2 regions of the Effusibacillus sp. SKA8 genome follow, and region 2 is predicted to be linked to the other one. Evidence: riboswitches for the same ligand, from Rfam matches in the RefSeq annotation. Region 2 holds a riboswitch; the other holds the start of a gene.

Region 1 (6,238 bases), on a different contig from region 2:
TCCGCCGTATCCATCAGACCGTCCAGATGCAATCCTCCGGTCAGCGCAATTTCGCTGATCAGAAGCAGAACGCTTGCCGCCGCAACAGGCAGCCGACCGTCGAAAAGCAAGGAAAGCCCGGCAAGGATCCCGCCGATCAGCAAACCGACATAAGGGTACCAGCGCACGCTGCGGACAAAGGCCCCTTCATCAAACGAAACAGGCTGTGTACCCCCTCGCTCCGGCCACGGAATCCTCGTCAAAAACCGAATCGCCATTTTCCATTCCTGCAGAATCGAATGCAAGGGGGTTCCCTCCCGCCATCGTGATTCAATAGTGCCACTCCGCCCGGAACACGCTCCAGACCGCGCCGCCGCAAAGCAACATCGAGACCGAACTGACGTACAAAATGCGAATCGTCTGCGCAATGTGCACGGGAGCCAATTCCTGAAGCGGTTCTCCCAGGTAGGCGCGGAACGTTTCCCGGCCGTGATAGACATTTCGTCCGCCAAGCCGGATTCCCAGCGCGCCGGCGACGCCCGCCTCCGGTATTCCGCTGTTCGGGCTCGGATGTTTGGCCGCATCCCTGCAGATCATCTTCCACGCGCCTTGCGGCGAGTATCGCAACAGCCAGGCGGCGACCACCACCAGCACGCCTGTAATCCGCGCCGGTATCCAGTTCAGCAGATCGTCCAGTCTGGCGGATGCCCAACCGAACCGGAGATAGCGGTCGTTCTTGTACCCCACCATCGAATCGAGGGTATTGGCCGCGCGGTACATCATCGCCAGCGGGGCGCCCCCGATCATGGCGTAAAAAAGCGGTGCGGTCACGGCGTCCACAATATTTTCCGCGACGCTTTCCACGGCTGCCCGGACCACCTCGGATTCCGGCAAGTTTTTCGTGTCCCGGCTGACGATCCATCCCGCCAATTCTCTTGCCCGCTCCAGCTCACCTCGCTCCAGCGCCCGGCGAATGCCGTTGCCCGCTTCCGCCAATCCCCGGACGGCAATTGTCGTCGAAATCAGCCAGATATTGACGAACGCCGCGAGCCACGGACTGATCCAAGAAGCCAACAGGAGCAGCCCAATTACCGCGCACCCGCTGCCCCCGACAACGATTGCGGCCAGCAAGACGCCGGCCCATTTTTCCCGGGCGTCTGCCAACCCACTGTCGCCGGCAGTGCGGATCGCTGCCGCAGGCGTCCGAAACGCCCTGCGCAGTGCCGGCTCCAAGCGCTCAATCCAGTTGCCGATGATCACGACCGGATGCGGCAGCCAGCGTGGATCTCCGACAAGCAGATCGAGCAAAAACGCCAGATACACATGAATCATAGCCGAGTCTCAAACTCCTTCAGATTGACAGCGATCCCGGCGATTACCGCGTACACCGCATCGGCGGCGCCCGCGACGCATTGGTTCATAACCCCCAGCAGATCCCGGTACTGCCGCAAAGATCCGGTTTCAGGCACGATTCCGGCCCCGACTTCGCTCGTCACGATGACGACCGGATGCGGATAGTCCCTGCACGCTTGCATCAGGTCTTCCGTTCGGCAAGCGACCTCTTGTTCCGAAAGCCTCCCGGCGTTTCCTTGCGTTTCCCGTTCCCAAAGCCAGTTGTTCAACAGGAGCGACAAGCAGTCGAGCAGCAGAATGCCGGCTGACGAATCCAGCCTGCGGATGAGTTTCGCCGCTGCGCACGGCTCCTCAAGGCACCCCCAATCGGCCGGCCGCCGCTCGATGTGAGCCCTGATTCTCGCTTCCATTTCCGCGTCGATTCGCGGGCAGGTGGCGATGTATGTTACCGGCAGCCCCGTTTCTCTCTGCAGTTTCAAACAATAAGTTTCGGCAAAACGGCTTTTGCCGCTGCGCGAACCGCCAATCACCAAAACGATTTTTGCCGGTTTGTCCAAGTTATCATCTCCTGCATACCGCATTTCGGCCCCCCGGCCGGTTGCCGCAATGACTATCGCGTGGAGTTGTTCGGTCTTATGAATCCGCATTCGCGACGCCCGCTTCCGCAAAAGTTGCCATTTCGCGAAGCACGCGGGCGGCTCCCTGGATAATCGGCAAGGCCAGCGCCGCTCCCGAACCTTCGCCAAGGCGCATCGCAAAATCAAACAGCGGCTGTACGTCCAGTGCATCAAGCGTTATGCGATGCCCCGGCTCTACGGAACAATGCGATCCGAACAGGTACGGCAGAACCGACGGTTCGATTTTTGCCGCGGCCAGCACCGCGGAGCTTGTGATAAATCCGTCCACGACGACAGGGATCCGGTGTGCCGCACAGGACAGGGTCAAACCGGCCAGCCCCGCGATCTCAAGACCGCCGATTTTTGCCAGCACGTCAACCGGATCTGCGGGATCGGGGGCATTCAGGCGGATCGCTTTTTCGATCACGTCGATCTTGCGGCAAACTCCCTCGGAAGTGAGCCCGGTGCCGGCTCCCACCACTTCTCGGACTGGCCTTCCCGTCAGAACGGACGCAATCGCCGCGCTGGCCGTTGTGTTGCCGATGCCCATTTCGCCCAACGCCACGATTTTATAACCTTGTTCGTGCAGCTTGCTCCCCATCTCCCAGCCGACCGCCAGCGCACGTTCCGCTTCTTCTCTTGTCATGGCCGGCCCCTTTGCCATGTTGGCTGTCCCGTAGCGAACCTTCTCAATCCACAACCGGTTGGACAACGGACCGGTCCATGGAATATCCGACTTGACGCCGATGTCGACCACATGCACGTCCGCCCCGGCGTTGCGGGCCAATGCATTGATGGCCGCCCCGCCGGCCATGAAATTCAAGACCATCTGCACCGTCACCTCAGGCGGGAAAGCGGACACCCCTTCCTCCGTAACGCCGTGATCGCCCGCCATCACGACCACCGCAGCCGGCGTCGCCGCCGGGATCGTCTCGCCTTGGATGCCCGCCAGCCGGATCCCGATCTCCTCCAGCAGGCCGAGACTGCCCGCCGGTTTGGTCAACTGACCGTGCCGCTCTGCGGCGCGTTTCATCGCTTCCTGGTCGAGTCCCTCGATGTTTTCCGGTAATTTCCACGCCATATGTATCTCCTCCAGATCATGTTTTTGGTAAAAAATTTTCTCCCCTTGCCGGAGGACAAAGGGAGACAGGCGCGTGCGCACCAGCCCCTTTTTCCTCGAAAAGCGGCCAAGCAAAAACCCGCAGGCAGGTCTCCTGGCTTGAGATCATCGCCGCCGTTCGTCTTCCCGTCCGCAACGATCGTCCGGACAGTGACTTATGAACGGAAACTCCCTCTCACAGTGGCGGGACCGCACCGGACTCTAACCGGTTTCCCTATTCTCCGTTTCTATAAAACGGCACCTGCGAGTATAATAGACTATTGAATTACTTCCATCATGCACCAAGGTGAGTCGAATGGCAAGACTGTATTTGATCCGGCACGGCATCACGGACGACAACCTGCAATATCGCCTTTCCGGTTGGACGGATACACCGCTCAACGAAGTGGGGATTCAGCAAGCGGAGGTCACGGCGGAACGGCTGGAACAACTTGCCCGGACGGGCCGCCCGGTGGATGCGGTTTACGCAAGCCCGTTATCGCGAGCCGCGAAGACCGCAGAAATTATCGCAACTCGCCTCGGAGTTCCTCTTACCTGCCGGGATGACCTGAAAGAGATGAATTTCGGCCTGTTTGACGGGCAGTCCATCATCCGCCTTTATGAAACGCACAAGGACATGGTAGATACGGCTCTCAATCCCGGCGCCGACGAATTCGGTTGGGAAGGCGGCGAGACGCGGCAGGCGGTATTTGGCCGCATCGAGTCCGCCCTTCGTTCCATCGCGGAACAGCATCCGGGAAGAACGGTGGCGGTTGTCACCCACGCAGGCGCCATTGCGTATTTCCTGGCGGGAATTTGCTGCGAACCATTGTCCCACTGGAACCGTTACCATGTGGCCAATTGCAGCCTCACAACCATCGCTTACGACAACGGACAGTTTCAGTTGCAAATCCACAACCAGACCGACCATCTGCCGAAGGAAAAATTTGCGGAACTGATCGAGTCGGCAAAAAAGCGGCTCGGTGTTCCATGATCAAAAAACGGACACAGCCGAGAAGGCAGTCGCCCGTTTGCGGGAAAGCGTGTTACGGCTCCAAAGTCAGCAGCGGACCATAAATATAGCCGACCGTGCCGTCTTTCAGTTGCACGTTGTACCAACCGCCTTGTTCGCCTAGTACCGTTACCGCTTCACCGGGCGCTACCGAAGTCAGGATCGGATTGTTGGTCCCCGGTCCCTGGCGAACGTTGACCCCTTCGCTGCTTGTCACCCGGGCGGTACGTCCGGTCCCGTTCCTGCCCACCATTCCGCTTGTAGCGGCAGGCGAACCGGGAATCGCGGCAGAACCTCCCCCCGAAGCCGGATTCGTCCCACCGGTGGAATCGGAATTTTTCGCGGCGCCCGGCAGATTGGAAACCGGCTGTGAATTCTGCGACACAGCGGAATCTTGGCGCAAATGGTCCCGCACAAACTTCCGCACCCCTGCCACATCGGGCTCCAGAATCGATTCCCCGACATAATTGAATGTTTCGGTTAAAAGGTCGTCCGGCGGAATCTGCAGGCTTTTTACCGACTTGGAATCCAGCGCCAGAATGTCCGTCGACATCCGCACCAGATCAGTGGCGGTCAGATTGGTTTGCACATAGGGTTCCGCTTCTTTTAACATGCTGGGGAAACGAACCAGCGTCAGCGGTGTCTTCAATTGCTCCAGAACCGCCTTCACCAGTTTGCGCTGCCGTTCCGTGCGGGCAAAATCGGCCCGCGCGTCCTTGCGGTAGCGCACATATTGTAGCGCTTCCTTCCCGTTCAAATGTTGCGGTCCCTTTTTCAAATGAATGTCATAAACGCCGTCGTCAACATAGTCCATCGGAATTTCAACGTTAAGATCGACGCCGCCGATCGCGTCAATGACGCCCTCAAACCCCTTAAAATCGGTCACCACGAAATAATGAACCGGAATCTGCAGAAATTCCTGAACCGTTTTCACCGCCAGATTCGGACCGCCGATGGCGAACGCGGTGTTGATTTTGTTTTTGCCGTGACCCGGCACCGTTACGTAAGTGTCTCGCATGATCGACATCAGAGCGGCTTGCTTGGTTTGCGGATCCATCGACAAAAGCAGCATCGTGTCGGAACGGGGAGTTTTGTCCTTGTCCCGGTTGTCGACGCCAAGAAACAAAACGTTCACCCGCTCGCCCCCGTTCCATCGGCTTGCAGCCACAGTATTGCCCACCTCGGCAAACTGGTTGCGATGCGCCTTGTCGAGAAACTTCATAAACGCTATGCCATTATATGCGAACAGGCCAATCAAAAAAGCGGCCGTTAAGAGCAAAATGCCCCGCAGCCCTTTTCCCTTCCGTTTGCGGGAACGGGCCCGTCCATCGATTTTCTCCGTTTGTTGCTCGGATGTGCCTGACTCCTGAAGATTCATTGTCCCGCTCCTTTTCCCCCGCCTGTGGAAATTTTCCCTTCAGGTTTATTTTACCATGCCTGTCATGGCTCGGAAATGTCTGGTCCAAAATCGATGTGCCCGTTCGCTGTACGAATGATTGGCAACGCGCTACAATAAACCTGTTGGAAGGAGGAAGTCGATTGTTTACAACCATTTGGCACAGCATTCGCAAACCGTCTTCATACAAGCGGTTGACACGGCAAAAACTCTGGCGTCTGATCCTGACATTGCTGGCCTTTTTTACACTGTTGACTGTTGTGCAAGCTCTGATTTTGGGCAGAGCGATCAGCCCGTTTGTGACCTTTATGGAAAATGAGTTCCCCGTCAAAATGCCGCCGTTTCGATATGACGGCACCGAGCTGCAGGTGGAGGCTCCGACTCCGTTGACACTGACCGGCAAAGACGGATATTACGTGATTGTCGACGTCTCAGCGCCCGTTCCGCGCGAATCGTTGAACAAAGTGACATCGGGAGTCGTAGTCGGCAAAACGGATTTGTACGTAATCGACCGCGGAGTGCAGCAGACCGTTTCTTACAAGCAATTGATGCTGCCGCCGCTGACAAAAAACGATGTGGTCAGCGCCATACCGGTTTTAAAACCGCTTCTGACCGTCGGACTTATCGTCTGGTCCGTCGTCATCATCGGGTGGAAATTCATTCAGGTCACGCTCTTTTCCATTGTGGCCGCCTTGCTGGCTTCCGCCAGAAAAGTGCGTCTCTCCTACCGGGAGGCTTGGCTCGTCGCCGGGTTCGCTTTTATCCCCGCGTCGATCATCGGC
Region 2 (6,238 bases):
CGCCGGAAATCAAAGCCGAATTTGCGGACGGCCAGTTGATACTGAACGGCAAGAAAAGCTTTGTCACAAATGGGGACCGGGCGGATTTTCTGATTGTGTTGACCAACGCCTCCTCTCCGGACAAGGGGCTCGACATGATCATCGTCGATACGGATGCGCCCGGCGTACGGTTCGAAGGGACCTGGGACGGAATCGGCCTCGCCGGCAACAACAGTATCAACGTGCTGCTGGAAGGCGTGAAAGTTCCTCTCTCCAATCTTGTCGGAGCGGAAGGGGACGGCATGGACATGGTCTTTCAGGTGGTCGCTCCCACGTTTATTTTGGGCGGTTCGGGGGTGAATGTCGGACTGGCGAGAGGGGCTTACCTGGCCGCGCTGGAACACGCCAAAACCAGAAAGTACGCGGACGGACGCTCTTTGGCGGAGGTGCAGGCGATTCAATTTTATCTGGCGGAGATGCACGGCAGTGTGGAGGCTGCCTCTCTCTTTCTGCAAAATGCGGCAAAAGCGGCCGACCGGGGAGAGGAGGGTGCCGTTCTGCAGGTGATGCAGTCGAAAATCATCGCCTCGGAAAGCGCGATCCGGGTCACCAATCTGGCGATGCAGGTATGCGGCGGGCAGGGATACACCCGTTCCCTTCCGGTCGAAAGATATTTGCGGGATGCCCGGGCCGGGTCCGTCATGGCGCCCACGGTCGAAGTGTTGAAAGAGTGGATTGGAAAATCGGTTGCCGGGCTGCCGTTGTTCTAGAAATCTTTTTTTTGGCAAAGGATGGTTCGGAAAAGGATGGGGAGGTCTTGTATGAGCGGGGGAGACAGAGCCGTCATGGTTGGAGCGGTCGCTTACGATCCGAAAGTCATTCAAATCTGGGATATCATACGGGAGTATTATCAGAAGAACGGGTTTCCGATCGATTATGTTTTGTTTTCCAACTATGAAGCGCAGGTTGACGCATTGTTAAGCGGTTTTATCGATATTGCCTGGAACACGAACGTGGCGTACGTGCGAATCCAACACAGATTGGAAGGAAAGGCGAAAGTTTTGGGAATGCGCGACACCGACATCGGGTTCACATCGAAGATCATTGCCAGAACCGACCGGGGCATCGACTCGCTGCAGGATTTGAAAGGCAAGCGGTTTGCGCTGGGCAGTGCCGATTCGGGGCAGGCGGCGATCCTGCCGTACCATTTCCTCAAGCAAAACGGGATCAATCCCGAAACGGATGTGACCCTCATCCGGTATAATCTGGATGTCGGCAAGCATGGCGACACAGGCACCAGCGAATATGAAGTCCTGCGGGCGTTAAAAGAAGGGGAAGCGGATGCGGGAGCGGTCGGCGAATCCACGTGGATTCGGATGCTCGAGCAGGGATTGGCGGATACCCGTCAGATCCGGGGAATATGGACTTCGCCCGGCTATTCCCACTGCAATTTCACCGTACTGCCGGATTTTGACGAGGGGCTTGGCAACCGGTTTGCCGAACTGCTCTTCGCGATGGACCCGAATCAGCCCGAAATCCGCAAAATGATGGAAATGGAAGGGCTGAACGAATGGGTCCGGGCGGAAGGCGAGGGATTGGACGGATACAAAGTCCTGTTTGACGCGATGCGGGATCAAAATTTGTTATAAGGGCGACCGCTGCCCCCATTGCTCTTCAAAAATCAATTCTGCAAGCGGGATGCGCCGTCTCCAGCCGGAGCTTTCAAGCAACGGACGCGGCGGGAATTCTTCCGTATAGCCAAGGGAGATGAGGCCGACCGGATCGATGTGCGGCGGGATGGACAAGATGTGCCGGATGTCTTGTTTTTTGAAAATCGACACCCAGCCCATGGCGATCCCTTCCGCCCGGGCGGCGAGCCACATGTTCTGAATCGCGCAGGAAACGGAAAACACGTCCGTCTCGGGAATCGAGTTGCGGCCCAATACGTGGCGTCCGCCGCGGGTCGGGTCGCAGGTGACGCAGATGGTCAGCGGCGCTTGCAAAATACCCTCGACTTTTAACTTCAAATACAAGTCCCGCTGCCGATCCTCAAAATGCAGAGAGGCGGCGATTCGTTCCCTCTCCACGGCGTCCCGCAATTGCCGTTTGACGTCTTCCGAACGGATCAAAATAAAATTCCACGGCTGCATGAAACCGACGGAAGGGGCGTGGTGGCCCGCGTCCAAAATGCGCAACAGCGCCTCTTCCTCAATCGGGTCGGGTAAAAATGAGCGGATGTCCCGCCGTTCGTAGATCGCTTTGTAAACGGCGGCCCGTTCCGCCTGGCTGAATGCGTGCCGTTTCATACGGAATCCAACTCCTTTCCTTTTCCCATCGCGTGCCGGAACACATGGCGGGAGCGGACATACTCGCGGTCCGGACGCCCGCATCTCGCGTTGGCGGCACGGGCCATCGCGAAGAACAGGTCGGACAGCCGGTTGAGGTACCGCAGGCATTCAGGGTTGACCGATTCCACTTTGGCCAGGGCGACAACCCGCCGTTCCGCTCTGCGGGTCACGGTGCGGCAGATGTGAAGCTTGGCGGCGGGACGGGAACCGCCCGGCACGATGAATTTTTTCACCGGAACGGTCTGTTGCATGTAGCGATCGATTAACGGTTCAAGACGGTCCACCATGTCCGCTGTCACCTTGTAAGGGCGGACCCCGCCGACGGTTGCGAGATCGCTGCCGACATCGAACAGTTCCTGTTGGATATCGTGCAGAACATCCGCCATATCCTGCAAATCAAACGGCGTCTCTTCAAGCAGCGCGAGCGCGTCGCCGACGAAGGAGTTGGCTTCGTCCACCGTCCCGTAGGCGTCCACCCGCAAGTCATCTTTGTCCCGGCGGTCTCCGACAAGGGCTGTCCTGCCCCGGTCACCGCTGCGCGTGTAGATGCTCATGGGAAACCGCCTCCTTTAACGCCAGGATTACATCGCTTGCCGTTTCGTACACCCGCCCGTAATCGATTCCGGGCCGGCAGATGACGATCACCCGGATCCCGTTGTCCAACGCCGCCTTGACCTTCTCCCGAACGGAGCCTTCCGCTCCGGATTCTTTGGTGATGACGGCGGTGACTCCGTAATGGCGGTAGAAAGCCAGATTCAGTTCTTCGCTGAAGGGGCCCTGCATCGCCACAATGTTTTTTTGCGGAATTCCGAGTTCCGAGCACTTTCGCATGTTCTCTTCTGTCGGCAGCATGCGGGCGATCATGCGAACCCCTTCGACACCGTTCAGAAGTTTTGCGAAAATGTGCAGCGTTTTGGAACCTGTTGTGAGAAAAACCGTTCCTTTTTGCTCCAACGCGACCTCGGCCGCCTCCCGGTAGTCCCGTACATATGTGATCAGCGGATGATCGGAGAGGAGGGTGCCGGGGCGTTCATAGCGAAAATAGGGAATCCCGGCCAGATGGGCCGCCTGCATCGCGTTTTGCGACGCGATTTCGGCAAACGGGTGGCTGGCGTCGACGACGGCGGCGGCTTTTTTTTGCCGGAGGAGGTCGTACATCTCCCCGGCCGTTTTTCTCCCGACTGATACGTCAATCCCCGCCTCCCGCAGGGAACCGGCCGCCGAATCCGTGACCACCGACGCCAGCAACGGGTAGCCTTGGGCCTTGAGTTCCAGCGCCAATTCACGGGCATCGCTGGTGCCCGCCAAAAAAAAGATCATTCGTCGCCCCTCCCAATAAAAAATCCCCTCGCGAGGGAGGGGAGGACACGCCAAGGCCGCAAACCGCGAGCGAAAAGCCTTGCGTGGCACCTCCCTATCTCCCGTAGGTGATCGGGCATGACCGCATACCCGGCGGTGCCGTTGGAACAGGCAGGTCTCCTGGCTTCGATTCATCGCCCTGCACTTCCCTTCCCGGGGCTATGCCTAGTGGTTTTCCGTACAGGACTCCTCGTCACAGTGGCGGGACCGCGCCGGCTTTGCACCGGACTTCCCTCTTGTCCCCGGACAGGTGATTTACGGGGACCTGTTCCCAAAGCAAAAATTTGTTTTCGGCAAAATCGGCAAAAATTTGTGTTGCTTGATGTATTCTAACATCCTTGCGAAAATCCTGCCAGTTTCTTTTGCAAAAATTGATATAGACAAACCGTCTTGGGTACGTGTATCCTAATTTTAAATATTGCAATCCTGTTTGTCATAAAAACGGCATATTGTTCTCGTCTAGGTGCCCTTGTGGGAACAAGGGGTAACAGGGAATCGGGTGCAAATCCCGAGCGGTCCCGCCACTGTAACCGGCGAGCTTTCTTTCGGAAATGCCACTTGAGTCATCAGGGAAGGCGAAAGAGCGCGATGAACCGGAAGCCAGGAGACCTACCTAAACGAGTACACCTGCTCAGCCTTCGAGGAAAAGGTTCGGTGTTGGATAAAAACCTTGCGGATGTGGCGGATGTTCCCCTTGCTGCAAATTTCCGTCGTTTTCGCGACCCCGGCCTTTTCGGCCGGGGTTTTTTGCGGGGGCATGAAATTTTTTACACGAAGGGAGGATACCGCAGCTTCTTCCATTGCATTTTTTTGTGCATTTTTTAATGCAATGGGGAAAGGTTGCCGGGCTGCTGGAATGCGAAAACGACGTTTTGTGTCTAGTTTTGTCTTAATTTCCGGGTTTGTTTTGTATTTTCTTGTTGCCGCGCCGCAAGCCGCCTACGGGATGCATATCATGGAAGGATTTTTGCCCGTTTGGTGGGCCGGTTTCTGGTGGCTGGCGTTTCTGCCCTTTTTTCTCCTTGGGCTTCGTTCCATTCAACGCACGGTCAAACGGTGTCCCGAGGCAAAGTTAATGCTGGGACTGGCGGGAGCGTTCAGTTTTGTCCTATCCGCCCTGAAAATCCCTTCCGTGACGGGAAGCAGTTCGCATCCCACGGGGACGGGATTGGGCGCCATCCTGTTCGGCCCCTTGGCGATGAGTGTGCTGGGCAGCATGGTCCTGCTGTTTCAGGCTCTCTTTCTGGCGCACGGCGGATTGACGACATTGGGGGCCAATGCTTTTTCGATGGCAGTGGCGGGTCCTTTCGCCGGATATGGGGTTTACCGGATCGCCGCACGATGGGGAGGCAAGCGGAAGCTGGCCGTTTTTCTGGCGGCGGCGATTGCCGATTTGACGACCTATGTTGTGACTTCCTTCCAACTGGCCCTTGCGTTCCCGGCGGCAACGGGCGGCATTCCGGCATCGTTTGTCAAATTTGCCGGCATCTTCGCGGTTACGCAGATTCCGCTTGCGATCAGCGAAGGGTTGTTGACGGTTCTCGTATGGAACTGGCTGCAAACATACAATCGCGAGGAATTACAACAACTGCAGGAAATGAAAGGGGCGTAGGACTGTGAAAAGGCTGGACAAATGGATGAACGGGTGGATCCTCTTGGCGGTTGCGGCGCTCATTGCGGCTCCCCTGATTTTTGTAAAAGATGCGGAATTTGCGGGGGCTGACGGTTTGGCGGAGGCTGCCATCGCCGAAGTGTCGCCGGATTACAAACCGTGGTTTCAGTCGCTGCTGGAGCTGCCAGGGCCGGAAACGGAAAGCCTGTTGTTTGCTCTGCAAGCGGCCGCCGGTGCGGGCGTGATCGGGTATGGTATCGGCTTTTATCGCGGTCGTGCTCTGCAAAGGGAGCATCCGGAAAGATGAGGCTTGACGCGCTCGCTTACGGCAACCGGCTGCGCCGGTTGCCGCCCGGGATGAAAGTGACGTTTGCGGCGGGTGTGATGGCGCTCGCTTTTGTCTCGCATATCCCTGTCCTTGTTGTCATATTTTTGTGGATGGGCATTTGGATTGTCGTTTATGCCAAAATTCCCTTTGCCGTCTATCTGCGTTTGGTCGGCCTGGCGCTGGCGTTTCTGCTGTTCGGCTTGCCGCCGCTCATGATTGGGATTGCGGCCGGTGGGAGCCTGTCCGCTTTGCCGGAAGACGCGGTGGCGTCGGTTTCCCTGGCTTCTTTTCAGGTGTACGCCAGCGCCCGGGGGGTGGCCCAGGCTGGGCTGGTTGTATGCCGTTCCCTCGCTTGTTTGTCCTGCTTGTATTTTATTCTGCTGACCGTGCCCTTTGCGGAAGTGCTGCAAACGATGCGCCGCGTGCGAATGCCGGCTGTTTTGCTTGAAATCGCTTTGGTGATGTACCGTTTTCTGTTTGTCCTGCTTGAATCGGCGGAGCGGTTGTGGATTGCGCAAAAGGCGCGCGGGGGACACAGGGGATTCCGCAACCGGATGCAAGACGCGAGTCTCCTTGTCGCCCAGCTCTTCAGGCGGATGCTGCACCGGTACA

What was found. Region 2 has a riboswitch for cobalamin ahead of cobK (precorrin-6A reductase). Riboswitches for the same ligand answer to the same signal wherever they lie in the genome.
Region 1: another riboswitch for cobalamin. It lies ahead of cobT (nicotinate-nucleotide--dimethylbenzimidazole phosphoribosyltransferase); the one in region 2 lies ahead of cobK (precorrin-6A reductase).

What each region holds. Positions count from the first base shown of each region.
Region 1 covers NZ_JBZCSF010000002.1:75,779-82,016, forward strand. Annotated here, with positions in the region: gene cobS (adenosylcobinamide-GDP ribazoletransferase) at 1-284, opposite strand, end outside; gene cbiB (adenosylcobinamide-phosphate synthase CbiB) at 310-1,311, opposite strand; gene cobU (bifunctional adenosylcobinamide kinase/adenosylcobinamide-phosphate guanylyltransferase) at 1,308-1,979, opposite strand; gene cobT (nicotinate-nucleotide--dimethylbenzimidazole phosphoribosyltransferase) at 1,966-3,030, opposite strand; cobalamin riboswitch at 3,137-3,329, opposite strand; gene AC4ED1_RS02630 (histidine phosphatase family protein) at 3,365-4,042, shown strand; gene AC4ED1_RS02635 (LCP family protein) at 4,095-5,438, opposite strand; gene AC4ED1_RS02640 (DUF1189 domain-containing protein) at 5,600-6,238, shown strand, end outside.
Region 2 covers NZ_JBZCSF010000019.1:28,625-34,862, reverse strand. Annotated here, with positions in the region: gene AC4ED1_RS13695 (acyl-CoA dehydrogenase family protein) at 1-749, shown strand, start outside; gene AC4ED1_RS13690 (phosphate/phosphite/phosphonate ABC transporter substrate-binding protein) at 801-1,628, shown strand; gene bluB (5,6-dimethylbenzimidazole synthase) at 1,623-2,285, opposite strand; gene AC4ED1_RS13680 (cob(I)yrinic acid a,c-diamide adenosyltransferase) at 2,282-2,881, opposite strand; gene cobK (precorrin-6A reductase) at 2,856-3,647, opposite strand; cobalamin riboswitch at 3,780-3,970, opposite strand; cobalamin riboswitch at 4,131-4,317, shown strand; gene AC4ED1_RS13670 (energy-coupling factor ABC transporter permease) at 4,543-5,298, shown strand; gene AC4ED1_RS13665 (energy-coupling factor ABC transporter substrate-binding protein) at 5,324-5,605, shown strand; gene cbiQ (cobalt ECF transporter T component CbiQ) at 5,602-6,238, shown strand, end outside.